Metallumcola ferriviriculae: one gene and its partner. The protein of the gene in region 1 interacts with the protein of each later gene in a pairwise test. Links are inferred from orthologs where the notes say so. Each region holds a gene or a part of one and is shown on either strand. Other genes may lie near its edges.

The links.
Region 2: the proteins of leuS (region 1) and ligA interact in binary tests that used the Escherichia coli proteins (3 or more experiments, as listed by UniProt). The link is inferred for Metallumcola ferriviriculae from one-to-one orthologs.

The regions. Positions count from the first base shown.
Region 1 is NZ_CP121694.1:1,046,893-1,063,376, reverse strand. What follows is about bases 3,668-6,786. They hold leuS (leucine--tRNA ligase), read right to left. Parts: upstream 6,411-6,786; coding sequence 3,924-6,410; downstream 3,668-3,923. Other genes in these bases: rsfS (ribosome silencing factor), read right to left, coding at 6,448-6,786; MFMK1_RS05345 (ComEA family DNA-binding protein), read right to left, coding at 3,668-3,800. In the rest of the region: holA (DNA polymerase III subunit delta), read right to left, coding at 1-673; MFMK1_RS05350 (DNA internalization-related competence protein ComEC/Rec2), read right to left, coding at 828-3,164; more of MFMK1_RS05345, read right to left, coding at 3,204-3,667; more of rsfS, read right to left, coding at 6,787-6,798; bis(5'-nucleosyl)-tetraphosphatase (symmetrical) YqeK, read right to left, coding at 6,795-7,376; nadD (nicotinate-nucleotide adenylyltransferase), read right to left, coding at 7,453-8,082; MFMK1_RS05320 (glutamate-5-semialdehyde dehydrogenase), read right to left, coding at 8,173-9,426; proB (glutamate 5-kinase), read right to left, coding at 9,474-10,601; GTPase ObgE, read right to left, coding at 10,799-12,073; MFMK1_RS05305 (Spo0B domain-containing protein), read right to left, coding at 12,151-12,699; rpmA (50S ribosomal protein L27), read right to left, coding at 12,768-13,055; MFMK1_RS05295 (ribosomal-processing cysteine protease Prp), read right to left, coding at 13,068-13,400; rplU (50S ribosomal protein L21), read right to left, coding at 13,404-13,715; MFMK1_RS05285 (Rne/Rng family ribonuclease), read right to left, coding at 13,893-15,578; MFMK1_RS05280 (TIGR03936 family radical SAM-associated protein), read right to left, coding at 15,593-16,279; MFMK1_RS05275 (TIGR03960 family B12-binding radical SAM protein), read right to left, coding at 16,269-16,484.
Region 2 is NZ_CP121694.1:3,388,038-3,404,290, reverse strand. The notes cover bases 8,328-11,215. They hold ligA (NAD-dependent DNA ligase LigA), read left to right. Parts: upstream 8,328-8,715; coding sequence 8,716-10,716; downstream 10,717-11,215. Other genes in these bases: gatC (Asp-tRNA(Asn)/Glu-tRNA(Gln) amidotransferase subunit GatC), read left to right, coding at 10,863-11,150; pcrA (DNA helicase PcrA), read left to right, coding at 8,328-8,663. In the rest of the region: nikC (nickel transporter permease), read left to right, coding at 1-350; MFMK1_RS16800 (YegS/Rv2252/BmrU family lipid kinase), read left to right, coding at 534-1,430; MFMK1_RS16795 (acyl-CoA thioesterase), read left to right, coding at 1,434-1,841; MFMK1_RS16790 (bifunctional 5,10-methylenetetrahydrofolate dehydrogenase/5,10-methenyltetrahydrofolate cyclohydrolase), read left to right, coding at 1,963-2,811; MFMK1_RS16785 (cyclodeaminase/cyclohydrolase family protein), read left to right, coding at 2,828-3,457; MFMK1_RS16780 (DUF6305 family protein), read left to right, coding at 3,734-4,312; MFMK1_RS16775 (sensor histidine kinase), read left to right, coding at 4,328-5,683; MFMK1_RS16770 (response regulator), read left to right, coding at 5,676-6,293; more of pcrA, read left to right, coding at 6,513-8,327; Asp-tRNA(Asn)/Glu-tRNA(Gln) amidotransferase subunit GatA, read left to right, coding at 11,228-12,694; Asp-tRNA(Asn)/Glu-tRNA(Gln) amidotransferase subunit GatB, read left to right, coding at 12,695-14,137; nifV (homocitrate synthase), read left to right, coding at 14,640-15,785; MFMK1_RS16735 (hypothetical protein), read right to left, coding at 15,918-16,043; MFMK1_RS16730 (carbohydrate-binding protein), read left to right, coding at 16,167-16,253. UniProt on the Escherichia coli protein: DNA ligase that catalyzes the formation of phosphodiester linkages between 5'-phosphoryl and 3'-hydroxyl groups in double-stranded DNA using NAD as a coenzyme and as the energy source for the reaction.

The DNA of each region.
Region 1 (16,484 bases):
CATCAACCATTTTAAATACATCAGACTCTGCTGTCCGGCTCATACACTCCTCCACCATGTTACGAGTTACCCTGCCTGCATCACCGGCATAAACCACTAGTTTCTCAACTTCCTTTTCCAAAACTGCCAAGTCACTGCCGACAGTCAAAAGCTGGGTCAGACCGCTGCGTTCTATCTCTTTCCCCTGCTGGGTAAACATATCCTTTAACCACTCTGCCAAATTGTCCCCATAAAGTTTACCCATTTCCATTACCAATCCTTGCCTACTAATTACCTTAACAATATTTTTTTTGCCATCGGGTTTTGCCTTTAAGTAAAACACCACAACCGTGCTGGGGTTGGGCGCTTTAAAATATTCAATTAATTGATTTTCATCACCCTTATTCAGGCGATACTTGGCCTGGCTAGAAAAGAACATGGCATCGCCCGTCACCACCAAGCGCTTTGGCGCCATCACCGGTAAAGTCTCAGCAGCAGCAACTATTTGTGACGCGGAAACCTCCCTGCCGTCAAAATAGTCATAATTAAAATCTTGGGCGCCACCAGATAAAACTTGCTGTTTGATGGTATCCACCAGTTTGCGCCGTAAATATGTCTCTTCGCCATAAAACAGGTACAGCTGCCTCATTTCGCCCTCTTGAATATCCTTCATTACTTTTTTAAAGTCAGCCAAGAAACGCACCACTTTCTATATTCTAAGATAAAGTTGCTCCATTTATTTTATTATAAATTAAAACACGGCCTTACGCCATAGAAGACTTGGCAGCTTGGCTGCCTTAGCCGCACTTGTGCTCTTGAGTCCAACCCTTAAGACGCCGGCGGAAGTTTTAGTGGACAGTATCAACCCACAAATTAGTACCGTCGCTGGACACTTTTACGGCACCGTCACGGTCGGTACGATATACGCTGATACCCTGGCGCTGTAAAAAGGAAGTCACTACCGGAGATGGGTGACCGAAATTATTACGACCGACTGAAATCACCGCAACCTGGGGCTGCGTCTGCTGATAAAAACTCTTGTTAAATGAGCCGGCACTACCGTGATGAGGTATCTTTATCACCTCTGCAGCAATTTTAGTTCCCGCATCCAATAATCGAATGACTGCGTTTTGCTCAATGTCACCGGTAAATAGAAAGTCAACATCGCCGTGGCGGAGCATTACCACCAGGGACTGGTCATTAAGTTCCCAAGCGGGGGTTACTTGTTTTGGCGGATTGAGCACTTCCATGTAAATGCCATTATCTAAGGCCACCACCATTCCAGTCCCGAGAAAATTATATTTGACATTCTTCTCTGTCAATGCATTTAGGTACGGATTGAGCTGTTCCATTCCCTCAGGGTTTAAGACAGGAAAAAGCGCCAGATCTACTGGAATTTCAGCAGCTACCGTCCCAAGACTACCGATATGATCTCGATCCGGATGGCTGTTTACCAGCAGATCTATCCGCCTGACTCCTAGCCGGTGAAGAGCGGGCAGCAGCCGGTCACGGCCGATGTCAAATCCGCCAAAACCCCCTCCGGCCGCATCGATAAGAATATTTTTTCCCCCTGGCGTCATCACTAACGCAGCGTCCCCTTGGCCTACGTCTAAAAAAATTACCTCCAGTTTCTTTCCAGGGATACTTCCCACAATTATTAAAATAACTAATGCAGCTGCCAGTCCCCGTTTCAGCCAACGTCCTTTGTCTTTGGCCATAGGCAAATTCCCCATGATACCTTCCCTCAAGCCTACCAGAATAATATAGTATAGAACTATTTCCAACGGCAAAGGCATTCTTAAGTAAAGATATGCAAAGGGAATGTGCCCCAGTAAGTCAAGATAGCGCTGTACCATTTCAATGAGCATACCCGCACTGAAAAGTAATAATTCCGCCACGGGCCAAAATACAAACTGCAGAGCCATAATAACAATCCCCAAGATGATAATTGCCCCGGCTGCAAATACTACGGGTATATTAGCCAACAAGGATACCAGAGATACGGTGCCAAAATGATAGGCCAAAGGCGGCAGCAGAGCCAGCTGAGCCACTAAGGGAACGGTCACGATTGAGCGCCAATCGGGCAAAAAGCTCAGCAGCTTATCTGCAGCCGGATTAAGATAATAAATACCCAGCGCCGCCGCAAATGAAAGCTGAAAACCTGCATCAAATAGAGCCAGTGGTCTGTATAACAACCAGGCGAGTGCTGCCAGGGCTAAAGCATTGTAAAAATCCTTGCGCCGATCAACCACATATGAAAAAATGCCCACCAAAGTCATTGCCACTGCTCGAACTACCGACGCGCTAAACCCGGCAAGGGCGGCATAAAACAACAATACCGCCCCTGTAACCATAAAGCGTAGTACCCGGGCCGAACCGGCGGTGGTGTTTATCGTTACCTTCCCTAAGAGAGAAATCACTAGAGCAGCAACAAATCCTACATGCAGGCCGGATACGGCAAAGACATGCATGACGCCTAAATTCCGATAAAGGTTTGCATCATCCTCAGGTAAATACTGCTTTTCTCCCAGCAGCATACCCACTAAAACCGCAGCTTGTTCTTCAGGTAGTACCGTAAATATCCGCTGGACCGTGGCCCTTCTGACGTAAGCAGAAAAGCGCAGCGGCGTCCATCCGCCGCTTTGAAGCAGTTGGGCGTCTGCAACTGTCAAGCGGGCGGTAATCCCCTGGCGTTTCAGGTAATCGCGATAGTTGAATTCACCCAAGTTGCCGCCGGCAGAGGGAGGGTTGACTATCCCCTTTAGCTTTACTTCGTCACCAGGCAGCCAATCATTTTGCGTATCATACTGTACCGATAATACTTTCTCATTTACACCGAATAATCGGGAACCTTGAGCCACTTTAGAGACCCGCAGCACCATCTCCCGGCGTTGGGAATATTCTTGAACGGAGATAATTTTACCGGTAACTGTCACTTCCTCGCCGGCCAATCCCCCAATATATCCGGTAGATAATAAAGCAGCTTTTGACCAAATTGCGCCCACAATAAGAAACCCCAGCAGGATAGCTGCCCGGGTCAACCATTCTCTTGTGCCTTTAGCTAATAAAATACTTAAAAACACCGCCGCACCAATCAGCATCCATAGGGCAGCACCGCTCTTAGCGGCGAGGAAAATCCCCACGCACATAAAAATCACAGCTGCAGCCAACGGTCGCTCCGCCATATTCACCAGTTCTCCTCCCCGCCGCATCACATTAAACCATCAGAGGGTAATCAGGTCTTTCAGCTGCTCAAAACGTTTATCGCCAATTCCGGATACCTGCTTCAATTCTTCCAGGGACTTAAAGCCGCCATGTCCCTGTCGATACTCAATAATCCTCCCTGCATAAGCCGGCCCGATACCGGGTAGTGTTTCCAACAGCGTTTGATTGGCACTGTTAATATTAATCTTACCAGTAGTTTCCTCTTGACCAACTTCGGTAGTTTGGCCGGAAACCGAAATATCGCCAATACGGGGTACATCAATAGTTTCACCGTCCAGCAAGTGCCGCGCCAAAGACAGCTTACTCAGGTCCGCTGCCGGCTGCGGCCCGGCCAGGTCAACAGCATCCTGCACCCGAGCATCGGCAGCCATAAAGTAAACATCAGGCTTCTTTACCGCACCGGTAATATACACTGCCACCTTTCCTTCCTGGTTGTCGTCTGCCGTACCTACTCCAGCCACTCCTGCTTGATCTTCAACCGATTGGTCACTTATCAGTACCGGTTGGTCATCAGCATTCAGCATCTTTATCCCGCCGCCAACCAATAAAGCCAACAGTAATAATATCAATATATACCGCAAACGTTTATCATCCATGTCCGTCCCTCCATTACCTGATTATTCCACCCGAATTGATATTTTCCTTTTTTAGGGAATAAAAAAACCCGGGGTAAGCCCGGGCCAATTACTTATTTTAAACTTGATATCTAGGTGAACTATCTATTTCACCACTATATTAACCAGTTTGTTTGGTACGGCAATGGTCTTGATAATTTGCTTTCCTTCCAGCCATTTTTGAACCCTATCCAACTGCATCACTGCCTCAATCATGCCCTCGCGGTCAAGATCAGTTGCTATATCAACCCGGTCACGTACTTTGCCGTTTATCTGTACCACAATATTGACCTCATCCCGTACCAATGCCTCAGGATCATATTCCGGCCATGGCTGGGCATGTATGCTTTCTTTATTGCCCAAGGACCGCCATAGTTCTTCGGTTGCATGAGGTGCAAAAGGAGCCAGCATTACCACAAGTTGAGTTAACACTGCTTTTAGCAGCGCTGAATTCTCCTCATCCTTTACTTGTTCCCGATAATTATAAGTACCATTTACCAATTCCATAATGGCACTGATAGCAGTATTGAAGTTAAAGCGCTCCCCAATATCCTCGGTGGCCTTTTTAATGGTAGCATGCAGTAGTCGCCATAGTTCCTTATCTGCACCGCTGTTAATGGCCACACCGCCATCTAGACCATCCATCTGCCCATGATAGGAATATACGAGGCGCCACACCCGGTTTAGGAAACGGTAGCATCCCTCTACCCCCTGGTCACTCCATTCTAAATCTCTTTCCGGTGGAGCGGCAAAGAGGATGAATAAGCGCGCCGTATCCGCACCGTAACGTTCAATAATTTCTTCGGGACTGACCACATTTCCCTTGGACTTAGACATCTTGGTGCCATCCTTCAGTACCATGCCCTGCGTGAGCAGATTGGCAAAAGGTTCATCATAAGCTACCAGTTTAGAGTCATAAAGAACTTTAGTAAAAAATCTGGCGTACATCAGGTGTAAAATTGCGTGTTCAACCCCGCCAATATATTGGTCCACATTCATCCAGTAATTTGCCTTATCAGTGGCAAAAGGTACTTCGCTGTTCTTCGGGTCTGTAAAACGCAGGAAGTACCACGACGAACAGACGAAGGTATCCATGGTATCAGTCTCCCGCCTAGCCTTGCCGCCGCATTCGGGGCAGGTAGTGTGCAGGAACTCCGCTGAAGTATTTAACGGTGGTTCCCCATTAGGTCTGAATTCTACATCGGTAGGCAGCAGTACCGGTAAATCTTTCTCCGGAACTGGTACTGTCCCACATTCGTCACAATAGAGAATAGGAATTGGCGCTCCCCAATATCTTTGCCGGGAAATGAGCCAGTCCCGCAGGCGGAAATTCACCTGTTTGCTGCCAATGCCTTTTGCTTCAAGATATGATGCTATTTTTTCCTGGGCCTCAGTATGGGGCAGCCCGTTAAACTGCTCGGAATTAACCAAATTTCCTGCTGCCGCATACGCCTTGGTAAGCTCACTGCCGTCAGGCAATTCCTCCCCTTCGGGGTTAATAACAATACGAACAGACAGTTGATATTTCCGTGCAAAGTCCAGGTCCCGCTGGTCATGGGCAGGAACGCCCATCACTGCCCCGGTTCCGTAATCCATCAGGACATAGTTGGCAATCCAAATGGGAATTTTTTCACCGCTTAACGGGTTGATGGCAAAGGCGCCGGTAAAGACACCTTCCTTTTCCATATCGGTAGCTGTTCGGGTAAAGTTATCCATCGCAGTAACCTTTGCTGTAAACTCAGTAACCTGTTTTTCATATTCTGTTCCGATAGTTAGTTTTTTCACTAAAGGATGTTCCGGCGCAAGCACCATATATGTGACACCAAATACCGTATCATGACGGGTGGTGAATACCTTAATTTCATCGCCGGTTTTTTCCGCTTTAAATACTATTTCCGCACCCGTGCTCTTACCAATCCAATTATGCTGCATGGTTTTTACTTTATCCGGCCAGCCGGGAAGTTTATCCAAATCTTCAAGGAGCCTATCCGCATACTGGGTAATTTTGAAAAACCATTGATCCAGGTCCTTTTTCTCAACTGTAGTTTCACAGCGTTCACAGGCACCGTTTACCACCTGTTCATTAGCCAGCACAGTCGCACAGGACGGACACCAGTTTACAGCTGCATGCTTTTTATAAGCCAGTTCTTTATTATATAGATGAAGAAACATCCATTGAGTAAAATGATAATAATCAGGATAACAGGTGGCAACCTCTCGATCCCAATCGTAACTTAGCCCCATAGACTGCAGCTGGCTGCGCATGTTGGCGATATTCTCAGTGGTCCATTTAGAAGGATGCACACCATGCTTAATGGCGGCATTTTCCGCAGGCAGGCCAAATGCATCCCAACCCATGGGATGCAGTACGTTTTTGCCGGTCATTGTCTTGAAGCGTGCAACGACATCGCCAATGGAATAGTTACGCACATGACCCATATGCAAATTACCTGAAGGGTAAGGAAACATTTCCAGACAGTAGTATTTATTTTCCTGGTCCTTTTGATCTTCTGTTACCGAAAATAATGAATTAGCTTTCCAATCCTGTTGCCATTTTGGCTCAATATCCTTGAAATTATAACGTTCTTCCATTACTAATCTCCTTCCTGGCTAAAACCAAACCCAATTGCTAACTTCCTTGAAATTGCTCCGACTCAGCGTCCCCCCAGAGTCGCTCCAAATCATAGAACTGACGCTGTTCCTCTTGAAATATATGGGTCACCACTCCACCGTAATCAAGCAGTATCCACTGAGCCTCCTGATATCCTTCACGGCTTCGGGGCACAATATCTTCTTCCCTTAACTTCTTTAAGATGCTATCCGCAATAGCCTTAACTTGAGTACTGGAACCGGCACTGACAATGACAAAATAGTCGGCAATTAATGAGACTTCTTGCAAGTTCAAAAGGACAATGTTTCTTCCTTTTTTTTCACTAGCTGCAATGGCTATCTCTTTGGCCAAAGAGCGGCTATCCTTCAAAACATCTCCTCCTCTAATTGTATGCTGATTAATACCGAATTTCGTGCTTCAAGTGTTTGTGGGTGTATCACCCTTCGTCGGTCCAAAAGATACGTGATACTGCTATCCATAGCAGCCAACAAAGCACCATTAAGATTTTTCCGGGCTAAAACGCGGATGTCATCCAGTCCGGGAAAACTTCGCCCGGGTTCAATTACATCTGCTAGGTACAGAACCTTAGATAACAAAGACATCCCCGGTACCCCCAGAGTATGCGCTGATATTGCAGCCAATATTTCTTCGTCCTGTACACCTAACTCCCTGTTAGCCATGGCCGCGCCTACCGGTGCGTGCAGCACCACCGGATTCATTTTCTCCCAGTGACCCACCTTTATTGACCATTGTGTCGCTCGCTGCACCAGTTCCTCGGTATTGATATCCCTGGCCAAATCATGTAAAATTCCGGCAGTATGCGCCTTTATGGGGTCTACACCGTGTGCAGTCGCTAATTCCTGGGCCGTATCCGCCACAGCAGCAGCATGACGGCGCCGAGCCTCGTTTCTATATAGTCTTAGCCATTGGTTAACCTTATCATCCAAGCTTTGTGACCCTCACTTTATTTGACAATAACAGTCAATAACTTGACAAAATGGTGCCAGGCACCATTTTGTCAAGTTATTCATCATGATACAAACGATTTTTATAGATATAATGCTCGACCGCCTCCGGCAGCAGATACTTAATTGATCTCTTTTCTCTCACTCGCATACGAATATCAGTTGACGATATTGCCATGGCCGGAACTTCCTGGGGGTAAATCATTTCCATCGCAGAAAAAGGCAGTTCCTTAAGTACCAATTTCATATGTTCCAATTCTATTCCAGGCCGAGTGGCGGCGATGAACCTAGTGCGGCCCAGGAGCTCTTCAATATTTTTCCAGGTAAGAATCTCCATAATAGCATCCGCACCGGTAATAAAGTAGATTTCGGTACCCTCAGGCAGTTGCTGGTAAAATTGATTCACCGTATCCACCGTATAGGAATAACCTTGACGGTCGATTTCAATGCGGGACACTTCGAAAAAGCGATTTGTTGCAACCGCTAACAGGGTCATCAAATAACGGTGCCGGGCATCGGTAACCGTATAGCCCTTTTTGTGGGGAGGCTTTCCTGACGGCACAAATATGACCTTATCCAGATTAAACCTGCCGCGAGTCTCTTCGGCAGTCACCAAATGCCCATAGTGAATGGGGTCAAAGGTTCCCCCCATAATGCCTACGCGTTTTATACCCTTGGTTTCCGACATAGAACCTCCCCCGTTCAATTCAAAATATGCTGCAGTCTCTAGTCTTGACATTGCTTCCGACACATCAATCCTAGAAATAAAGGGGGTGTATTAGCTGCGAATTTGTCCGTCCCCTTGCACAATATATTTAAATGTTGTTAGTTGTTCAGGTCCCATGGGTCCGCGAGCATGCAGTTTTTGGGTACTGATACCGATCTCGGCACCAAAACCAAACTGAAACCCATCAGTAAATCGGGTAGAGGCATTAACATAAACTGCTGCTGCATCCACTATGTGTGTGAATTTGCGCGCAGTGCTATAGTTTTCTGTTACGATAGCTTCAGAATGTTTCGTACCGTAGCGGTAGATATGGTCTATGGCTTCATCTAAATTGCCTACTACTTTCACTGCCAGCACCAAATCCAGATATTCCGTATGCCAATCTTCTTCCACTGCATCTTCTATGTCTGCCAGTATTTCTCTGGTTTTGGTACAACCGCGCAACACTACGCCGTGTTGGTTCATACGCTCCTGCATACGAGGCAGGAACTGCGCCGCGACTTCTTCATGGACAAGTAAATTCTCCATGGCATTACAGACGCCGGGACGGTGCACCTTGGCGTTTACGGCGATATCAACGGCCATGTCAAGGTTGGCATCGCAGTCGATGAATGTATGACAGTTACCTACACCGGTTTCTATTACCGGAACTGTAGCGTTGTTTAATACATGCTGTATTAGCCCGGCTCCGCCTCTGGGTATTAATACATCCAAATATTGATTCATGGTCAACATTACCTGCACTGCTTCCCTGTCCGTAGTTTCCACCAACTGGATAGCCCCGGCAGGAATTCCTGCTGTTTCCGCGGCATGAGCAATTACCCAGGCAAGAGCCTGGTTAGAATGAAATGCCTCAGAACCTCCACGCAGCAGTACGGCATTGCCGGTTTTAAGACATAACCCGGCGGCATCAACGGTAACATTGGGGCGACTTTCATAAATAATGCCGATAACTCCCAGCGGCACCTTTACTTGCGCGATTTCCAAACCATTGGGCTGCTTCCACATATTATCGACCTTACCGATAGGATCGGGCAAGGAAATCAGCGCCCGCAGTCCTTCCGCCATATCTTCTAATCTATCCTCAGTCAGTAACAGTCTATCCAACAGCGCATCAGGCAAACCGTTCTTCTTACCCTGTTCCATATCCTTTTGATTGGCTTCAAGTATTTCATTAGATTTTTGTACCAGGGCGCCTGCCATTTTTTTTAAGGCCTCATTTTTGACATTTGTATCAATTACGGCCAACTGCTTGGCAGCTTCCTGGGCCAACTTTCCTTTTCCTAAAATAACTTCCTTAACCATCGGACTACCTCCATTTTCAATAAACAGCAGTTTTAGTCACTATAGGATCAGACACGCACCGCCAAATTGTCCCGGTGAATAACCTCGTCAAAGTCCTTATAACCCAATATATTTTCGATATCGCTGCTGTTTTTCCCTTTAATTTTAATCAATTCTTCCAGGTGATAGTTTGTAATCCCTCGAGCAAATTCATCGCCTTGAGGAGACAAGATGCTGATAACGTTTCCCGTGTGAAATTCTCCCTGGGCATCCACCACCCCAATCGGAAGCAGGCTCCTGCCATGTTTAATAACAGCCTCATAAGCTCCTTGGTCAACAGTAATGCTCCCCTTTATATTCGAACCAAAGGCAATCCATCGCTTCTTAGCCGCCGGTTTGTGCTCCCCTGGAAGAAATAAAGTGCCGCATGGATCCCCGGCTACCACCCGACGCAAGGCACCGGTTTTTTTCCCATGGGTTATAACCATGGGAATGCCAAAGCTGGCAGCAATTCGCGCTGCTTGTATTTTTGTCACCATTCCTCCTGTGCCCATTTTAGTGCCTGCACCACCGGCCAATATCTCTATTTCCGGTGTTATTTCCTCTACTTCGGATATTAACTGAGCTGCACTGTTTTCCCTTGGGTTAGACGTATAGAGCCCTTCAATGTCAGATAGGATTATCAATAGCCCTGCATCCGCTAAGCCGGCTACCATCGCAGATAGGGTATCATTATCCCCCAAACGGATCTCCTCTATGGCAATAGTATCGTTCTCATTTACGATAGGGACTACCCCAAACTGCAGCAGTCTGAATAAGGCGTTACGGGCATTTAAATAACGGCGCCGGTCAGCCACATCCTCTCGAGTAAGCAATACCTGAGCAACCACCAGCCCATATTCGGCAAAGAGTTTTTCATAAATATGCATCATCAGACCCTGACCTACCGCAGCGGCGGCCTGTTTCTCTGGAATGGTTTTGGGCTTTTCATTCAGCCCCAATTTACCCATTCCAGCACCAACAGCCCCGGAACTGACTAGTATCACTTCCCGGCCGCTATTAGTCAGGTCCGCAACTTCCCGAACTAAGCTTTCAATACGATGTAAGTTTAGTTTGCCAGTTTCGTGGGTAAGTACCCTGGTCCCTACTTTTATTACTAAACGATTGATATCAGTAAATTTTTCGCGCATAATCATCATCCCTAGAGCAAGATTGAAGCTATTATAACATAATTTGGTTAAAGGTGCCATTGCCCAATTTGTGCTGTTTTCCAAGAAAGGGCGCACCTCCACCGGGCAAAATCCTCCGATACTTTAAAGCAAAAAGAAAAGCAGGCAAACGCTGCCTGCCAATTGATTTCTTTTTTTGTTCTACGCATCGAGACAGCGTTATCTTAGTCCATAAATTCAAATTCTATATCCTTAATTCTAACTTCTTCACCAGACGCTGCACCTTTTTTCCTCAAAGCACCCTCCACCCCCATCACACGCATGATGTGCTGCAGGCGCTTTACCGAATCTTCATTATTGAAATCGGTCATTGCCAGATGCTTTTCAATCTCATTGCCCCCTACTACCCAAACACCATCAATAAAATCAATGGTAAACCGTTGGCCGGTCGGACCTTCAACTATTCTTACTTCTTCTGTTTCTAAGGTTTCCATGGGTTCTGCCTCAATTTTTTCCAGCAATTCAGCAGTTAATAGGAGCAATTTATCGATTCCGTCACCGGTCACCGCAGATACCGCCACTATGGGAATATCCGGCTCTAAGCAATCCTTTAATCTATGAATATTTTCTTCCGACCCAGGAATATCCATCTTATTTACCACCACAATCTGGTGGCGACGGGATAGTGCTTCATTATAATGAGCCAGTTCCCGATTAATAATTTGGTAATCCTCTATGATGTCCCGGCCCTCAGTCTGGGCTCCGTCTAATACATGAAGAAGGAGTCGTGTGCGCTCCACATGTCGTAAAAACCGGTGTCCCAAGCCGGTTCCCTCATGGGCCCCTTCAACTAACCCCGGAATATCAGCTACTACAAAGCTTCTTCCTTCATCTAATCTGACCACACCCAAATTAGGTACCAATGTAGTAAACGGATAATCGGCAATTTTCGGTTTGGCAGCAGATATACGGGATATCATCGTAGATTTACCTACATTAGGAAAACCAATCAAGCCCACATCGGCCAATAACTTTAATTCCAGTATCAGCTGTCGTTCTTCTCCCGGCTCTCCTTTTTCTGCAAAAGTAGGTACTCTATTCTTAGAACTAACAAACCGGGCGTTACCCCGACCGCCTCGTCCACCCTGGGCCACCACCATTGATTGCCCCGATTCCACTAGGTCACCCATAACCTGCCCTGTTTCTTCATCCTTGATAACAGTACCGGGAGGTACATTTACTACCATATCTTTAGCGCCTCTACCATGCATATTTTTACCCTGGCCATGCTGACCCCGGTCTGCTTTATAATGTTTGCTATAACGGAAATCCACCAATGTACGTAAGCCGGAGTCTACCTGGAAGATCACATTACCACCATGGCCGCCGTCACCGCCATTGGGCCCTCCTTCGGGAACATACTTTTCCCGCCGAAAAGAGACCACCCCGTTACCCCCGTCTCCACCTTTTACATAAATTTTCGCCCGGTCGTAAAACATCGTCTCACTTCCTGATTTTTATTATATCCACGCTAAGTGCGCAGTCAATTCCAAGATAACATAGGCTCTCAAGTTTTTTATTCCGTTTTGGTTTCAATGCAAGGGATTATCAGTTTAATAGTATTCCCCATCTGCCTCACCCGACAACCGCAGTTATGTAATTTTTCCTGGGTATCATCCGGCAAGTCCCAAACAGGATGGATTATTAATTCCATCGTCATGTTTTTATCCTGCCCAGCTATGCTTATGTATGCAGAAACGGTGTTTCCCTTACCGGCGGACGTTGATAAAGTAGCAATAATTTCCCCGGCCAGAGCGCGTACGGCACCTGCACTTGTTGCAGTAGGTATCAAATGCGCTCCACTCTCCGCTACCTTAATATCCAACGGGACTCCTTTATCCTTTGCCTCCCTTTGAAGCAATACCATAAATAGTGCCATACGACTGTCCGCCAGTTTAGCAACCGACCCATCCCGATTTATTTCCGTAATACTCGTTTTTATATAATTTAGTGCTTGGTCACTTTTCCCCAGTTGTATCAGCCCTGAAATCACCTGGAGGTGGTTTAAAAAATCATGCTTTTGACCGCGCAGCAGCGTCAAGCTTTGTCCAAACAATTCTTCCAACCGTACCCCCTCCTCTCTTAGCACTTAATACAAAAGACCCCCCGGTTTTAACCAGGGGGCTCGCAGTCTTAGCTTACCGCTTCGATGACAATACTTACCTGTTTCTTGCTCTTACCCTTGGTTTCAAATTTAACAAAACCATCGGCAAGGGCGAAAAGAGTATCGTCTTTACCAATTCCCACATTTAAGCCCGGGTGAATTTTAGTACCCCGCTGACGAACAATAATGTTACCTGCCTTAACCAGTTGTCCATCACCGCGCTTAACACCCAGTCTTTTTGATTCACTGTCCCGACCATTCCGGGAACTACCAACACCTTTTTTATGAGCAAAGAGCTGCAGATCTATTTTTCTCATCAATGCCACCTCCTAACTCCTGATTACTTGAATGTCTACATAATCTGGATAGCTTTCCTGTATAGCCAGCATCCCTAAATAACAAGTACGTAAAATCGCTTCAGCCTCACTTTGTCGAGCATGATTCAACGGGTCCGTCAGTTTACAACTTAGATCTCCCGGCTGCTGCTTTACCTGCAGGGTAAGACCCATATGTTCTTCCAGACCAATCACCACACTTTGAGCAAGAACAGAAACGGCAGCACAAACAATGTCCCTACCGTGTTCATCAAACCGCGAATGCCCTTTAACGGTAAAAGAATCGATATACTCATCCCGATTTAAGTAAAAGCGAATTTTAATCATCGATTACGCCTCGATTTTTTCCACCTTGGCCTTAGTAAATGGCTGACGATGGCCCTGCTTCCGGCGATAATTTTTTTTTGCTTTATATTTGTAGACAATAATTTTCTTGGCCCTACCCTGTTTTTCCACTTTCAGGGTAACCTTAGCATTGTCTACTACCGGACTACCCGCAACAAAGTCATTATCTTTCTTCACGCCAAGCACCCGGTCAATGGTAACTACATCGCCTTCCTGTGCATCCAGCTTTTCCACAAATATTGTATCACCTTCGCTAACCCGGTACTGCTTGCCGCCAGTTTCAATAATAGCATACATAAGTCTTGCACCTCCTCGCCAAAGACTCGCCGATTTTTAAGGCACACATCAGAAAATGTGATTTTTATAAACCTCAACCGAGCGGTTTTAAAACGCACTTACAACCACTTATTCTAACAAAGCACCCCGTTATTGTCAAGCATCCGGAGAAACATTAGTTTCGCAAAACAAAAGTTTTCAGCTGCCGAGAATTTTGGCTCTGGCATAAGTGCGAAATACTTTAGTTATTTCTACTATTGCCTGTTGACCTACCAAAGCTCCGCCACCCTCTATATCCAAAACAAATCCCTGTACCCTGCCAATACCGTCATAAGGGTTAGCAGCATGGGGTTCTTCCACCTTAACCCTAAATTCTTCTCCCACATGCACCGGCACGGTCAGCCTTTCTATTTCCGCCTTATCATAAACGGTACGAATTTCCGCATCTTCTATGTGTAATTCCTTTTGGCCCTGAATAAGAATTTGTTTGCCTGTTTCCTGTTCCAAAGCCCTAAGACCGCTGCCACCGGTACCAATCAAATGTGCCGCCACCAGCGGATTGACTCTAGCAGAAATCGCCGGCGCCGGAGTCTTTTCCGCTTCTTCCAGGATATCCCTATGTACCCGGAAGCTAACTGTATCCTCGGATAAAACCCGGCCGGTACCCATGCAATATGGGCAGTCCTTCTGCATAATACTGCGCAGACTCTGCCTAACCTTCTTGCGAGTCAATTCCACCAAACCCAACTGGGTGAGACCCAAAACATTTGTCCGGGTTTTATCGTACTTGAGTTCCTCAGATAGGGCAGTCAAGACCTGTTCCTGATGCTCACCGGCAATCATATCAATAAAATCAATAATTATTATTCCACCAATATTGCGTAAACGAATTTGCCGTGCGATCTCCACTGCCGCATCAAGGTTAGTCTTAAGCACCGTCTCTTCCAAGTTCTTACTGCCTACGAACTTACCTGTATTCACATCCACTGCCGTCAAAGCTTCCATCTGATCAATGACGAGGTGTCCGCCGCATTTGAGCCAGACTTTCCTTTCCAGTGCATGGGCCAACTGCTGCCTGATGCTAAATTTATCAAGCAGGTTTTCCTCACGTAACAAGGAAACTTTGTTTTTTAAGGAAGGCGCAATTAAACTTAGTGCTTCTATCACTTTCTCATAGGTCAACTGAGAATTAACTAATAGCCGTTCTACATCCTGAGTAAATAGATCTCTTAGAATTCGTTGAATTAACTCTAAATCTTTATGGAGCAAACTGGGGGCGGACTGTCTGCTGTTTCTATTATTAATATGTTTCCAGAGATGTACCAGGTTGTCTATATCTTCTGCCATTTCACTTTCCCGGATTCCGTCAGCTACAGTACGCACGATTAAACCCATATCAGCAGGTTTGACCTTCTCCGATAACTGCCGCAGTCGTTCCCGTTCCTCTTCTTCTTCAATCCGCCGGGAAATACCAATATAGCTGACATTAGGCATCAACACCAAATTGCGTCCGGGCAGAGTAATATTTCGAGTAACCCGAGCTCCTTTGGTGCCGATAGGTTCTTTCACTATCTGCACAATAATCTCCTGGCCCTGTTTAACAACATCATTTATGCTCAATTTTCCTGCATTGCCGCCAGCTGCTTGATGCTGCTGGCCTGATATGGCATCCTCAACATAAAGAAATGCATTCTTTTCTAAGCCAATATCAACAAAAGCCGCCTGCATACCAGGCAGTACATTTTCCACCTTGCCTTTAAAAATGTTCCCCACCAAGCGCTGATTGAGAGACCGTTCCAGGTAGACTTCAGCCAAACGCTGATCTTCCAATACCGCCACAGTGGTTTCCTGGTCATCCACATGGACGATTATTTCCTTATACACCTTTTTCCCACTCCTTAGGCAACCACTTCCAACGGCGTCTTATAGTGTCCGTCGGCATACACATAGAGTCCAGTCCGTGTAATCCGAGCTTCCGTGATAGCTAGGTTGCATTCATTTCTGAGAAAATCTAAAATCTGTTCCGGCCGAACATTACCGTCACTGCCTGTCTGAACCACCATATCAATGCACATTCCTGCAGTTTCCTGTTGGCAGTTTAATTTATAAATACCGGGCCGGATATTTTTTTTCTTAATTCCCTTTTTACTACGTTTTTCTATAATAATTTCCTCTCTTTTTAATAGTTCCTCCAAGTATTGAGCGACTTCCGCTTCCGACAGCTTGGTCTGAAAATATACGGTATATTCTGCACGGTTAATTATCGCATTTAAAGCATCCGCAGGTTGGGACACTTCTTTTATTTTTTTTATTTCCAACCCTTCAGGAAGCTGTCTGTTCATTCTAGTGAGAATTTCATCCCCACTCATCTGGGCATCCAACTCTACATCTAAATATTCACACTGGCTTGCAGCACCCACCGGCAGTGCCGGTGAGAAAGCTATCTTGGGGTGAGGGTTAAATCCCTGGGAATAAGCCAAGGGCAGAGCTGCCCGTCGAAAAATTCTTTGAAAAGTACGCATTAAATCCAAGTGCGACAAAAATTTTAAAGGTGCCCCTTTAGCGAATTCCATCCTAATCAACATTAATCTCATCACCCCACAAACGGTTTTCTACCTGAAAACGATCGCATATGCTGCATCCGGTGCACTCATCCCAACGACAATCATGGGTCAGAGCTTCTTCCATTGCCCGTTTGTGTTCCCTAATCAGATATGCCTTGCTTACACCGGCGTCCAAATGATCCCATGGTAGCACCTCTTGGTAGTCAAAGGGTCTATTTGCATAAAA
Region 2 (16,253 bases), 2.3 Mb from region 1 along the record:
TGTCAGTGAAGGAACAAGAGTATGTGGAAGCAGCTAGAGCAGCCGGGTGTTCTGATGGGCGGATAATTTGGCGGCACGTACTGCCCAATTGTATTGCGCCTATAATTGTGCAGGCCACACTGGGCGTAGGGACTGCAATCCTAGACGCTGCCGGCCTAAGCTTTTTGGGTTTAGGAGCAAAACCGCCTAAGCCGGAATGGGGCCTGATGCTCAATCAGGGAAAAGATTCGTTGCAGACCGCTCCGTGGACTGTGATGTTTCCGGGATTGGCTATTCTTTTGGTAGTGTTGGGCTTTAACCTGTTAGGTGATGGACTTAGGGATGCTTTAGATCCACGCCTGAAAGAATAATGAAGGTATTTTTAAAACATCAGAGAGAGAATTTCCAATTTAAGACTTGTGGTTGAGCACGCTGTATGAAACAGCGTGTTTTTTGTACTTAAAGAAGGAAAATTCCTTGTCCGGGTATAACATTCTTTGTAGGGTTTTTTTTATTAAGGCGGTTAGTTGTTCATTCAGGGGGGTAGGAGAGTTGTGGGGAAGAAATATGCCAAGTTGGTGTACAATCCTGTTTCCGGGGAGGGCAGCTTTGCTCGTAATTTGGATAATGTCATAAGAGAATTTCAGACAGGTGGTTGGCAGCTGTCGCTTTTGCGTACGCTGCCGGATGTACCTGTGGAAGCGATGTTTACTGGGGCTGACGAAGATAAGTTTGATGCCATTTTTGCGGCCGGTGGAGATGGAACGCTGCATCAGACGGTAAACGCGATGCTTAAGCATAATATAAACTTACCTTTAGGGATACTTCCGGTAGGGACGGTTAATGATTTAGCTACTTTTCTAGGTATTCCCGATGGTATTGGCGAGTGCTGTCGGGTTATTCTTCAAGAAAACCTGACGGATATTGATGCCGGGCACATAAACGATAGATACTTTCTTAATGTGGCCAGCGGTGGATTATTGACCGATGTACCGCATAATACACCGGCACGCTTAAAGAATATGCTGGGTCGTTTAGCTTATTATGCCAAGGGTTTGGAAAGCCTGCCCAAGTTTCGCCCAATACCTCTTCGAGTTATGGCACAACACGGCAGATGGGATGACAAGTTTCTGCTCTTTTTAGTGCTAAACAGTACTTCTGCCGGGGGTTTTAAGCGTCTGGCGCCAAAAGCATCTATTCAGGACGGGCTGTTGGACGTTTTGTTAATTAAAGAGTGCCCGTTTGCTGAGCTGCTGCCGCTTTTTTTACGCATCCTGCGCGGGCAGCATCTTAATAGTCCGCATGTGGTCTTCTTCCAAACAAAGGAATTAACCATAGAAAGCAGCCAGACTGTGCATACTGATTTAGACGGGGAATTGGGGCCAAGCTTACCTTTGTCGGTGAAGAGTATGCCAAAAGCATTGCAGATTTTTGTTCCAAAAGGGAGGTGACTTATGACAGTAGAATTAAGAGTCCGTTATCAAGAGACGGACCAAATGGGAGTGGTATATCACACCAATTACCTGATATGGTGTGAAATGGCCAGAACCGAGCTGCTGCGCGGTACCGGCATGACCTACAGGGCCATGGAAGAAGACGGAATTTATCTGCCTGTTGTGGAGGCAAACTGCCGTTATAAATTTCCTGCAGTCTATGATGATGAAGTCATTGTCAAAGCATCGATTGTGAGGATTACCGGGGTTAGGTTAGACTTCCACTACCAGATTATCAGAAAAGAGGATGGTTCTCTGCTGGCTGAGGCCGCAACATATCATGCCTTTGCCAATGAAGGGGGTAGTCCACTAAACATCAAGAAAAAGGCGCCTCAATGGTGGGAACGCCTGCAAAAACTGGAAATCTGAGCAGCGGCCGTCCCTCTTCGGGGAAAATTAACAGGTAAGTCAAGACATTTTGGTAAATATTTGGTATCATGAATATGTTAAAGGGAACAAAATATTTAAAAATAATAAGGAGTGACTATGCATGGGTGAAATTATTGATGGCAGAGCGATCGCTAACGAAATTAAGGAAGAGGTTAAAGCCGAGGTTGAACAGTATAAACAGCAGGGAATAACCCCTAAACTTGATGTTGTCTTGGTTGGGGATGACCCTGCTTCAATATCTTACGCTCGCTCAAAGGGTAAAGTAAGCGATAAGTTAGGGGTGGCCTATGAACTACACACATTGCCGACGGACACTCCTGAAGCGGATGTATTGCAGCTAATAGAACGCCTTAACGGGGATGAAACGGTACATGGTATCTTGGTAGAATTACCCCTGCCGAAGCATATCGATAAAGAAAAGGTTATGGAAGCAGTTGACCCCAATAAGGATGTTGACGGTGTGCATCCTATCAACCGTGGGTACATAATGAGTGGACAGGAAGGTCTTTTCCCGGCTACGCCTCAATCCTGTGTTGAGATACTGTTAAGAAGCGGTGTAGAGCTGCAGGGCAAACATGCTGTACTTGTCGGGCGTGGTGAAACAGTGGGCAAGCCTTTGTTCTTCATGCTGCTCAAGCATAACCCTACCATGACTGTCTGCCATTCAAGAACCAAAGATCTAGCAAGTTTTACCAAGCAAGCTGACATAGTTATTGCTGCAGTGGGACGTGCCAAGATGATTACCGGCGATATGCTTAAGCCCGGCGCTGTTGTGATTGATGCGGGAATTAATCAAGCTGAAGACGGCGGCCTTTGCGGCGATGTGGATTTTGACAGTGCTAAAGAAGTGGCAGGTAAGATTACACCTGTTCCCGGCGGAGTAGGTTCGATGACCACCGCACTGATTTTAAAGAATGTGCTGAAAGCTATAAAAAAGCAGCAGGGATAAAAAGGGAGGGGTAAAAATGAGTGAAGTTTATCAGTGGACCTTTCGTAAGCTAATTGACGAATCAGCATCAGATGCGCCAACCCCAGGCGGCGGCAGTGTCTCCGCCCTGGTGGCTAGTCTCGGAACAGCTATGGTAGCTATGGTTAGTAATTTAACAGTGGGAAAAGAAAAGTACGCCGACGTTCAAGATGAGGTTAAGGAAATCAAGGATGAAACCTATCAATTGCTGGAAAAACTTGAAGAACTTGTTACCAAGGACATTGCCGCCTTCGGCGAATTCATGCGGGTCTTGAAAATGCCTAAGGGAAACGATGAAGAGAAAAAAATTCGCTCTGCAGAAATGCAAAAGGCATATATTTATGCCACGGATACGCCATTGGAAATCGCTAAGACCTGCCTGGAAGCACTAAAACTGGCTGACAAACTTTCCCCCATTGGCAATAAGGGCGCTATCAGTGATGTCGGGGTAGCTGCCTATGTAGGTGAGGCAGCATTGAAAAGTGTATTGTTAAGTGTGGATATTAATCTCCCTGGTATAAAAGACCAGGATTATACTGCTAAGGCCGTGAAAGAGAAGGAAATGCTTATCTCTGAGGCGGAGACGTTAAGGGAAAAAACAATCAAAGTAGTCCAAGAGAGAATGTAATCTTTAAAATATAAGAAGTGCGCCAATAAGTTAACGCCGGTGATGTCTTACACCACCGGCGTTAGCTTTTTTAATGTATAGACTTCCATGCCGCTGGTGCGGCACCATCAATTAAATGAAAATGGGTATTTTCAGGACTGGAAATTATGGGTGGCAACGAAATCGCTTTTCGTGTTTTACGAGGTGCCTTGTTAAAGAAAAGGAAGCTGGGTATAAATATTTGTAGGACTTTAGTGATTTAATGGCGAATAAGTGGTACAAGTGCGAGGGATAAAAATGAGAAAAACTACTTTTATGATACTACTTATTATGGCTCTGCTCATAAGCGGTTGCGGTAAATCTGTCGAAAAGCCTTTTTTGATGCCGCATTTGCCCCAGCCAATTGCACACGAGAGGGCAATTATTACCCCGGCGGGGCAGGGATCCGAAGGTTTAATCATTTCCGAACTGGCTTCAAAACTTTATATTAGCAACCGATTTTGGCGTAAGGTGCGAGGTCAGGACTTAAGTGACCGCTATGACTGCATTATCATTAGCTTAGGAATGTCCCACCGTGGTATGGACCGATTGGGTGTCACTCTGCCGGAAGAAAAAGAACGGCTGGTTTCTTTGGCCGCTGATGCTCAAAAAAGGGGCATGGCGGTTGTGGTAGTAAGCATGAGCAGGCAGCGGCGGTATCAGGGGACGGATGAAATAGCCAAGGCCATTGCCCCATTCATAGACTACTATTTAATTATTGGCGATGCAAACCATGATAATTTTTTTAGCAGGTTAGCTGCCGCTGGGGGAGTGCCCATTACCGTGGTGAAGGACTTTGACAGGGCCAAAACCCCGATAAACTCTATTTTCCGTTAGCGGGGCGTGATTATTGTGACCACATTGGTGGATAGGGACAAACTAATTCAAGGTATTTTGATTGCGGGGTTTGCCATCCTGCTGCAGCGCTTCCTGGAGCAGCCCTATTGGCAGGTACTTACCAAACTAGATGAAAGCATCACTAGGGGAGACAGCGGACGTCTAATTATAGCTGCATCTTTCATGGTGGGGCTTAATGCTCTGCGTGCTCTGCCTGTGTATGTAGGTGCTTTTAGGGCTGTTGAAGGCGTAGACAGCAAGCAGAAACCAATGGCCATACTGGTAGCCGGGAGCATTATTTCTCTAACCTTTACTTTACTGTATTTGCTGGAGCAGGGGCAGTGGGAATGGGGTGTGCCTCTGGCAGTTTTTCTTGGTGCTTCAGGTCTATTTCTGCTATGGGGCCGTGGAGTGCTAAAATTTTGGCATAAGGTGATTATCATTGGTCAGCTTTTATTGGGTTCTTATTGGTTAGCTATTGCCCCGGTGCTAACGCCCGTTGGCTTTGGAGCGGGGGAATTGTCGACAGGGATTAAGTTGGCGGGACAGTTTTTAAATGCTGAGAGTACGTTGAACTTTGTCAGTGTTGCCTTCTTTCTACCGCTGATAACTATCGCCATAGTAACTACAGGACTGATTGACAATTATCAAAAAATAATTCAACAGATTAATGAACGTAAAAAGAGGGAAAATCAAATGCAGCGGGTACAGCTGGCTGCTGCTGAAGCGAGGGTACTCCAAGAAATGCATGCCTTGGTACATGATTTAAAAACGCCCCTAACCACTATCAGGGGGCTGAATTCATTGATAGAAATGACCGCAGCCAATGATAAACAGGCAGAATATGCCGGTAGGATTGAAATAGCTGCCGAAAACATGAATGGAATGATTTCGGAAATATTATATGAGGATGTACGGGAACCCATTACTATACATTCATTGATAAACTATGTCCGGGCACAGATTATCCCTGAAGAATTGGAGCAGCGCTTTCACTTTGATGTGGGGCAGGATATGCCTAAAATTAGCGTTAATAAAGTACGATTGGCTAGGGCATTGGTTAACGTGATTGATAATGCCGTCAGGGCCACCCGTCAGAATGTTGCCGGCAGAGTGGATATCTTAGCGGTAAGAAATAACGGTGGGGTGGAATTCAGCATCAAGGATAACGGTGATGGCATGTCGGAGAAAGAGCTTGATATGATTTGGCAGCCCGGCTACAGTTCGCGAAATTCATCCGGTCTGGGGCTGACATTTGTTCGTAAAGTGGTAGAGAACCATGGCGGTAGTATAGAGATTGACAGTCAACCGGATAAGGGCACTGTGGTACGGATTACAATTCCCGATGGCAGGGGTGATGGGCATGACTAAGATTTTGATTATCGATGACGAGGAAGACATTCGCTATACCCTTAAGGAGATATGTTCTCTTTCCGGTTGGAATACTTGTGAGGCGGTTAACGGCAACATGGGCCTGAAGCTGTTTAAAAAAGAACGGCCGGATTTGGTATTAGTGGATTACCATATGCCTGAATTAGACGGACTGGCTACCGTTAAGGCGCTGCGCAAATTATCCACGGAGGTGCCTATAATTGTCTTAACTGTGGATGAACGGCAGCAGGTTGCCGATACATTCCTCGATGCCGGGGCCAGCGATTTTGCTTTAAAGCCGATCAAGGCGCCTGATCTTATCAGCAGGTTAAAGGTGCATCTAAGTATCCTTAAAAGTACCCAGGGACAAGTGGAAGATGATGATGTTTATACTGTTAAGGGAATTAGTAAAGCTACATTGAAGCTGGTTGTGGATTATCTTAAGACCTGCAGTAACGGTGCCTCAATTGAGGAAATAACTGATGGGGTTTGTTTGGCGTATCCTACGGTGCACAGATATTTAATGTATCTTGTGGACCGGGGGGATATATTGGTCCAAGCAGATTATGGGAAGGTAGGAAGGCCGAAAAACCGATACTATAATAAGTGAAGTATTCCCCATTCCGGGGAATACTTTTTCTTAGTCAAGTAAACGGAGCTCCTGTTGTAATAAGGGTTTAGTTAAGAATTTGACCCTTTACGAGGGTGGGGGTATTTAGCCCCGTCTGGATTTTAAGAAATGAAGCAGCTTTTCTTCTTTAAGCGGCAGGAAACGATTGTGACTGTTTCGAAATAATAGGGGAATAGTAGTAAATAAGGGGGAAAAGTTTTGAGCCGTTTATTAGAGCATTTAAACACTGAACAAAAAGAAGCGGTAACCTCAGTATCAGGTCCGCTTTTGATAATTGCCGGTGCTGGTTCGGGTAAGACTCGGGTTATCACGCACCGTATTGCGTATTTATTAGACGAAATGGATGTAGACCCCGGGAGGATATTGGCAATCACCTTTACCAATAAGGCGGCAAATGAGATGAAAGAGCGTTTGGAAAAACTGCTCTCTTATCCGGTGTCCGGTATGTGGGTCAGTACCTTCCATTCGGCTTGCGTGCGTATTTTACGCCGGGAAACGGACCACCTGCCTTATGGCCGAAACTTTGTCATCTATGATGCTGCGGATCAGCGGACATTACTTGGAAGCTGTGTCAAGGAACTGGGGCTGGATGAAAAACGTTATACTCCTCGAGTAATAGCGGCTAAAATATCTAATGCCAAAAACCAGCTATATACTCCGGAGAAGTTTAGGCAGAAGGCTGATGACTTTTTTGATGAGCAGGTGGCCAAGGTTTATACTTTATACCAGGAAAAGTTATTTAAGTATAATGCCATGGATTTTGATGATTTAATTATGCAGACTGTACTGATGTTTAGCCGTAAGCCGGAAGTACTTGCATATTATCAAAATCGGTTTCAATACATTTTAGTAGATGAGTATCAGGATACAAACCATGCCCAGTACATACTGGTTAAACTCCTGGCTCAGCAACACGAAAATATCTGTGTTGTGGGAGACCCGGACCAGTCAATCTACGGCTGGCGGGGTGCGGATATCCAGAATATCCTTGATTTTGAACATGATTATAGCAGTGCAAAGGTAATTCGTTTGGAACAAAACTATCGGTCCACCCGCAATATTCTCGGGGCTGCGAACGAAGTTATTAAGCAAAATATGGGCCGGAAGCCTAAGAATCTTTGGACAGAAAATGAAGAGGGCCGGAAAATCATCAAGTACCAGGGTGAGGACGAGCGGGCTGAAGCACGGTTTGTGGCGGAAGAAATTTTTCGTCTACACCAAGAGGGTTTTAAATTGGGGGATTGTGCCATCCTCTATCGGGTACACGCGCAGTCGAGGGCTTTAGAAGATTGGCTCCTTAAGGGTAATATTCCTTACGAGGTACTGGGGGGGGTGCGATTTTATGATCGCAAAGAGATAAAAAATATTTTAGCTTACCTGCGGGTGCTGGCTAACCCGGCGGATGATATCAGCCTGGCCCGGGCAATCAATGAACCACGGCGAGGTGTTGGGCAGGCTACTTGGGAAAAGTTAGCTGCAGCTGCAGCTAACCAGAATCAGTCTGTGGCCCAGTTGATATTGACGGACATTAAAACTGTTGATCTGGGGGGGCGAGCCCAAAACGCCGTAAATGGTTTTGCCGTTTTGCTAAAGAAGCTGATGGATGCCAAGGTGAAGCTTCCCGTTACCCAACTAGTAGAAACGATACTTCAGGAAAGCGGCTATTGGGAACAGATGGAACAGGACAAGACCCCTGAAGGGCAGACCCGGCGGGAGAACATCCGTGAATTTATCACTGTTACCCAGGAATATGACCGTAACAGCGAAGAAAAAGACTTGGAAGGATTTTTAGCGGAGGTTTCTTTGGTGAGCGATATAGATAATTATGAGGGCGAGGATAAGGTGCCCATGATGACTTTACACACTGCCAAGGGTTTGGAGTTTCCGGTGGTATTTTTAGTTGGGCTGGAAGATGGAGTGTTTCCCAGTAATCGGTCGCTGCTTGAAGCGGAGCAGATGGAAGAAGAAAGACGCATTTGCTATGTGGGTATGACCCGGGCCCAGCAGCAGCTTTACCTAACCTACGCCTGGAGACGCCATATGTATGGCAATACCCAATATAACAGCCCATCGCGGTTTCTAAATGAAATACCACATCAGTTTTTCGGTGGCGATGCAGCTCCAAAGATTGCGGCGGCAAATAATAATGTGACACAAAGTGAAGCTGACAGTGAGGGCCGACAGATATTCAACCTGGGTGATAAAGTTTACCACGTCAAGTTTGGTGAGGGTTCGGTGGTAAAGGTGGTAGGCAGCGGCAGTGATGTCAAGGTTACGGTTGCTTTTCCTGACCAGGGCATTAAAGTACTGGCTCTGGCCTATGCACCGCTACGTAAGGTCAGTAAGTGAATGGAAGGGATGCCTTTTTCTAGGTATCGAATGCATGAAAGGGGTTGTCACTTTGAGTAGTGCAAGCATAGAAAATAAAATTAAGCAATTACGTGATGAGTTGGAGGATCATAATTACCAATACTATGTATTGGACCAACCGACAATTACGGACCGAGAATATGATGACAAACTGAGGGAACTGCAGCAATTAGAGGAAGAACATCCCGAGTCCCAGGACCCGCATTCGCCCACCCAGCGAGTTGGGGGCGCTCCTAGGGAAGGATTTACCACGGTAAATCATCCAATACCTTTGCTTAGCTTAGACAATGCCTTTGGGGAAGAGGAATTGTACCAATGGCACCGGCGAGTAGAGAAGTTAGCCGGAGAAGCTGTTACGTATATAGTAGAGCTTAAAATTGACGGTCTCTCTGTGGCCCTCACTTATGATGATGGCAGATTAGTTGTCGGTGCTACCAGAGGCGATGGCGAAATAGGGGAAGATATTACGGCCAACATCAAGACAATACAGTCTGTACCGCTGAAATTGCGACGGCAGGTGCAGCGCTTATTGGTTCGTGGCGAAGCATATATGCCCAGACCGGCATTTATCAAGCTTAACAAAAAGCGGCAGGAGGCAGATGAGGCGTTATTCGCCAATCCCCGTAATGCAGCCGCCGGGTCCTTAAGGCAGCTGGACCCCAAGGTGGCTGCTCAGCGAAATCTGCAGGTATTTGTCTACGACATTTTAGCAGTGGACGGGGAAGAACTGACTACCCATGACCAGGCACTTGCTCTCTTGCAGGAATTAGGTTTTGTTGTTAATTCCCATCATAAACTCTGTCACACTATTGAAGAGGTCTACCGTTACTGTCTGGAATGGACAGAGAAGCGGGAGCAGCTTCCATATGATATTGATGGTTTGGTGGTAAAGGTTAATCAGTTAGAGCTTCATGAAGCAATAGGGCGTACCGCTAAAAATCCACGTTGGGCAATTGCCTACAAGTTCCCTGCTGAACAGAAGGAAAGTATGGTACAGGATGTTTTTCTGAGAATAGGCCGCACCGGGGTGGTGACACCCACTGCCTTACTGGCGCCGGTACAATTGGCAGGCACTACCGTTACCAAGGCAACCCTTCATAATGAAGACTTTATTCGTGATAAGGATATTCGCATTGGTGACGCGGTAATAGTGAGGAAAGCCGGGGATATAATTCCCGAAGTAGTACAGGTATTACCTGAGAGGCGAAAAGGAAGTGAGGGTGAATTTAAGTTTCCCCAGTACTGCCCTGAATGTGGCGCGCACTTAAAACGGGCGGATAATGAAGCGGCGATTCGCTGTCAGGGAGGTTTGGCCTGTGGTGCTCAGGTCAGGGAAGGAATAATTCACTTCACCTCTCGTAATGCCATGGACATTGAAGGGTTAGGATCGAAGATGGTGGAACAGCTCCTTGATGCCGGTCTGATAAAGAACATTGCCGACCTATATTATCTTAGGCTGGAAGAACTGCTGGAGCTTCAACGCGTAGGAAACAAATCAGCCCAAAACCTCCTTGATGCTATTGAAAAAAGTAAGGATAACCCACTACATCAATTAATATTTGCTTTGGGCATCCGGCATGTGGGACTGGGTGCTGCAAAGGTATTGTCCAAACAATTCCATTCGCTGGACAATTTGGCTCAGGCCGGGGTAGAGGAACTCACCGCCGTTAGCGATATCGGCCCGAAAATGGCAGAAAGCATTGTCGATTTTTTCCAAGAAGAGAGAAACCAAGACGTTATTGGACGACTAAAAACCGCCGGGGTAAATACCCAGGCTGACCAAGGTACACAAGGGGGAGAGCTTGAAGGATTGACCTTCGTTATCACAGGCAGCATTCCCGGCTACAGCCGAAAAGACGTCCAGGACCTAATAGAATCCCGTGGCGGAAAAGCTGCCGCCGCAGTTAGCCGCAAAACCGATTATGTACTAGCCGGCGAAGATCCAGGTTTAAAAGCAGAAAAAGCCCGAACTTTGGGCGTGCCGGTATTGCAAGTTGAAGATTTGCTAAAAACACTGAACGGAATAACTTGACAAAATGGTGCCAGGCACCTTTTTGTCAAGTTATTGGCGCAGTTTGCCATATTAAGACAATATTTGCTATAATTAGCTCAGTTTTAAATGAGAGTTCTAATAATTTCTTTTAAGAGTAAAAGATACATATTATTGGAGGTGTAACAGTGAGTAATGTTAGCGGGAAAGATGTAGAACACGTGGCCATGCTGGCTCGGTTAGAGTTTTCTGCCGAGGAAGTAGAGGAATTCACTAAACAGTTAAATGATATCTTAGGCTATATGGACAAGTTAAATCAGCTTGACATCAGTGGTGTAGAACCTACTGCCCATGTGCTGGGGATAGATAATGTTATGCGTGAAGATATTACCCGGAAGTATTTTGATAACAAGACGGCCTTGAAAAATGCCCCGGATAAAGAAGACGGTATGTTCAAGGTTCCTAAGATAGTTTAATGTTTCTAAGCGTCTGTAGGCGTCGGGCAACGACGCAATCCGGCACTATCTTGGTTTGTTGATAAGGGGGGGTAACAATGTCAATTCATACACTAACTATACATCAACTGCATGATAAACTGAAAGCAAAAGAAATCAGCGCCTTGGAACTGACTGAAGCTATGTTGGCCAATGTTAAGAAGGTAGATCCTAAAGTTCAGGCCTTTCTAACTGTCACCGGTGAGGAAGCCTTGGAAAAAGCTAATGAGGTAGATAAGAGAATTGCCGCCGGCGAGGAATTAAAGCCGCTGACCGGAATCCCCATGGCGCTTAAGGATAATATGTGTACCGAAGGGATAAAAACTACCTGTGCATCAAAGATTTTGCATAACTTTATACCACCGTACAGTGCCACAGTTGCCGAAAAGTTAGACCGGGAAGGGACTGTGCTGCTCGGAAAACTGAACATGGATGAATTCGCTATGGGCTCTTCCAACGAAAACTCAGCTTACTACCCGGTGCGTAATCCCTGGGATTTGGCTCGGGCACCAGGTGGTTCCAGCGGTGGGGCTACAGCTTCCGTTGCGGCAGACGAAGCATTATTTACCTTAGGAAGTGATACAGGTGGCTCCATCCGCCAACCGGCTTCCTTCTGCGGAGTTGTAGGATTGAAACCCACTTATGGAAGGGTATCCCGCTATGGGCTTATTGCCTTTGCGTCATCCTTAGACCAAATTGGTCCCGTAACAAAGAATGTAGAGGACTCTGCCATGGTACTGCAAGCGATTGCCGGACATGATGAGAAAGACTCTACTTCGGCGGCTGTTGAAGTTCCCGATTATAGACAGTCGCTTAAACAAGACATTAAAGGGATGCGTTTGGGTATCCCGAAAGAATATTTTGCTTCGGGTTTGGAGCAAGGAGTTAAAGCGGCTGTGGATGCAGCCATCAAGCAATTGGAAAGCTTGGGTGCGGTTTGCGAGGAGATGTCTTTACCCCATACGGAGTATGCTTTACCTGCCTACTATCTGGTGGCGACGGCGGAAGCGAGCTCGAATCTTGCCAGGTACGACGGAGTGCGCTATGGTTATCGGGCGGAGGAAGCTGAAGACGTCATCTCAATGTTTAAGAAGACACGTAGTGAAGGATTTGGTACCGAAGTAAAACGCAGAATAATGCTGGGAACCTATGCATTGAGTTCTGGATATTATGACGCGTATTATCTAAAGGCGTTAAGGGTGCGCACCTTAATTCGCCATGATTTTGACCGGGCATTCGAACGGTATGATGCCATTGTGGCACCTACATCGCCTACGGTTGCTTTTAAAATTGGTGAGAAATCCGATGATCCGCTTTCCATGTACCTATCTGACTTGTTTACCATTCCGGTGAATATGGCAGGACTGCCGGCCATTTCCATTCCCTGCGGATTTGACCAAGGGATGCCGGTAGGGATGCAGATTATCGGCAAGCCATTTGATGAGTCCACAGTATTAAAGCTAGCGTATAACTACGAACAAAGTACGCCTTATCATCAGCAGCGGCCACAGCTGGAGGTGGAATAAATGATTATAGAGTATGAAGCAGTAATCGGTTTGGAGGTACATGCTGAGCTTAAAACCAATTCTAAGATATTCTGCGCTTGTTCCACTGAATTTGGTGGTGATCCTAACACCCATGTTTGCCCGGTGTGTCTTGGCTTACCCGGGGTGCTGCCGGTATTGAATAAAGAAGTAGTAGATTATGCTCTCAAAGCGGGACTGGCTTTAAATTGCCAGATAGCAGAGTATAGCAAATTTGACCGTAAAAACTATTTCTATCCTGATCTACCGAAAGCTTATCAGGTAAGCCAATACGATTTACCTATCTGCGAACATGGTTACCTGGATATAGAGGTGGATGGGAAGACTAAACGTATTGGTATTACCCGTCTACATATGGAAGAAGATGCCGGAAAGCTGGTGCATCAGGGAACCGCTATTGTGGAGTCCAATTCTTCTCTAGTTGACTATAATCGTACCGGCGTACCACTAGTGGAGATTGTATCAGAGCCGGATATGCGTTCCGCCGAAGAGGCAAAAGCTTATTTGGAAAAGGTAAAAGCCATCTTGCAGTATACAGAAGTATCCGACTGTAAGATGCAGGAGGGGTCTTTACGCTGCGACGCAAATATTTCTGTTCGGCCCAAAGGTACTGAGAAGCTGGGCACAAAAGCAGAATTAAAAAACATGAACTCTTTCAAGGCATTGCAAAAAGCAATTGAATATGAGATAGCCAGACAAATTGAACTGATTGAAGATGGTGAAAAAGTGGTGCAGGAGACTCGCTCCTGGGATGAAAATAAAGGTATTTCTGTCAGCTTGCGCAGTAAAGAGGAAGCCCATGACTACCGTTACTTCCCTGAGCCGGACCTTGTACCGCTGGTAATCGATAAACAATGGGTAGAGCGCATCCGTGCCACACTACCGGAACTTCCCGACGACCGGAAGCAACGCCTAGTGAACGAATTGGGGCTGCCTGAGTATGACGCAGCGGTAATAACCGGTTCAAAGGACTTGGCTGATTACTTAGACCGCTGCTTGGAATACTACCCTGATGCCAAAAAGGTGAGTAATTGGATTATGGGTGAGCTATTGCGCTTACTAAATAACAGTAATATGGAACCAGCCGAGGCGCCCGTTGAGCCTAAAGAAATGGCTGAACTGTTGAAATTAATGGATAAAGGCACAATCAGCGGTACAATAGCCAAACAGGTATTTGAAGAAATGTTTAACACCGGTAAGAGTGCAGCGGAAATCGTAGCGGCAAAGGGTTTAGAACAAATCAGTGACCAGAGTGAACTGGAGAAAATAGTTGAAAAGGTCATAACAGATAACCCCCAAAGTGTGGCGGATTATCGTGGTGGAAAGAAACAGGCAGCAGGTTTTATGGTGGGGCAGGTAATGAAGGCCACCAGAGGTAAGGCAAATCCCAAATTGGTTAATGAACTACTGCAAAAGAAACTTTAAAAAGATAAACTGATGGTAACGCCGGTGAAAACCGGCGTTTTTTAATGGCTAAAAACGGTACTTCGCTTAAAGAAAATATGTAAAATTATGTTAAAATGATGCAACCTGGTTATAAGTTTTTTTAGATATGATAAGAAAAAGTGAGATATACAACGATGTGACAAGATTCCAAGGATAGTTTATTTGGAATTATGGCAGGTAGAAAAATTTAATTAAATTTGGCCTAATTAGCAGGAATTTTTAAAAGGCATGCTGAATAGTATTAAAATAGAGCAGGAGGAAGTTCCACCTTTTAGGAGGCAATCCGCGGTTAAGCCGGAAAATTTTATCCAGGTTTTGTCCAGTGAAGACATTGCTGCCGGTTAAAGGAGACTTCCTTTCCGTGCGGAGGTGTTTTTTTATGTTTTTCCAAATTAGCGATTACTTAAAAGAGAGCTTTTACGATTTGCAGGCACAAGTTATCTGTGTATAAATATAAAAATAATTAAGGAGGTAGAAAATAATGGAACGTAAACATGTTGTAATAGTTGATACAACGCTTCGTGATGGGGAACAGACTGCAGGAGTGGTGTTTGCCAACAAAGAAAAACTGCGCATTGCCAAGCTGATGGATGAAATTGGAGTACATCAGATTGAGGCCGGTATTCCGGTGATGGGCGGCGATGAAAAGGACGTTATTAAAAAGATAGTTGGGTTGGGTCTCGATGCAAGTATCATGGGCTGGAATCGGGCTGTAGTTACTGATGTTAAACATTCGGTGGATTGTGGTGTAGATGCTGTCGCCGTATCTATCTCTACATCAGACATTCATATTCAGCATAAACTACAAAGCACCAAAGAAGCTGTACTAAAAAGCATGGTGGCAGCGACGGAATTTGCCAAGAAAAAGGGATTATATGTGTCAGTGAACGCTGAAGATGCTTCTCGAAGCAACATGGATTTTTTGCTGCGTTTCGCTAGGGAGGCAAAAGAAGCCGGTGCTGATAGACTGCGCTATTGTGATACAGTAGGTATCATGACACCGTTTGAAACTTATCAGCGAGTTAAGCATATTATTGAGCAAGTACAAATAGACCTGGAGATGCACATGCATAACGACTTCGGTATGGCTACCGCAAACACTTTTGCCGGCATCCAGGCCGGTGCTACTCATGCAGGCGTGACGGTTGTTGGTTTGGGTGAGCGTGCAGGTAATGCGGCAATGGAGGAAGTAGTGATGGCTCTAAAATATCTTGATGACACAGATTTAGAATTTAACACCCATCGTTTCCGGGAGCTGGCTGAGTATGTATCTAGGGCTTCCGGTCGGGAATTACCTGCTTGGAAAGCCATTGTAGGCACCAATATGTTTGCCCATGAATCCGGAATTCATGTCGACGGTGCTATGAAAAATCCGCTCACCTACGAGGTATTCACTCCCGAAGAAGTAGGTCTGGAGCGCCAGATTGTCATTGGCAAACACTCCGGAGGTAAGTCCATTATCGCTAAGTTCCGCGAATATGGCATTCAGTTGGATGAACAAGAGGCTGCCGAGATATTGGCACGGGTGCGGGCGGCCGCTGTGGACCTGAAGCGTTCCTTGTTTGACAAAGAAGTGGTCTATATTTATGAGGATTATGTAGCACATCTAGAGAAAAAAGCCCTATAGGTAATACCAACAGAAAAATCCAGACACACTAAATAAGAACATAAGGGTTAGGGCAGGGTTTAGATCCTGTCCTTTCATTATTTTCAATAACTTGACAAAATGGTGTCAGGCACCTTTTTGTCAAGTTATTCCTCATCCTGCCAAATGCCACATCAAAGGTACAATATACTTTGCCAGGAAATAGAGCACAGCAATCAAACCGATGATGTACGCGCCGTATTTAAAGGCAGTACTCCAATCAGTAGTTTTAGATTCCAAAGCTAGTCACCTCATTTTGGTTAGTTATCATTATCATTTTTCCCAGCGTGATGTTTTTTATTTACATAGAAATACCGCTATTGCCTCATAATATTAAAGACAAAAATGCAAGGAGGGCAAATAATGAGCGGTAATAAGGATTCGCGCTATGGCGACAAGGAAATGAAACTTAAATCAATGCGGCAGGCAAATAACCCTGATGGTGTGGCG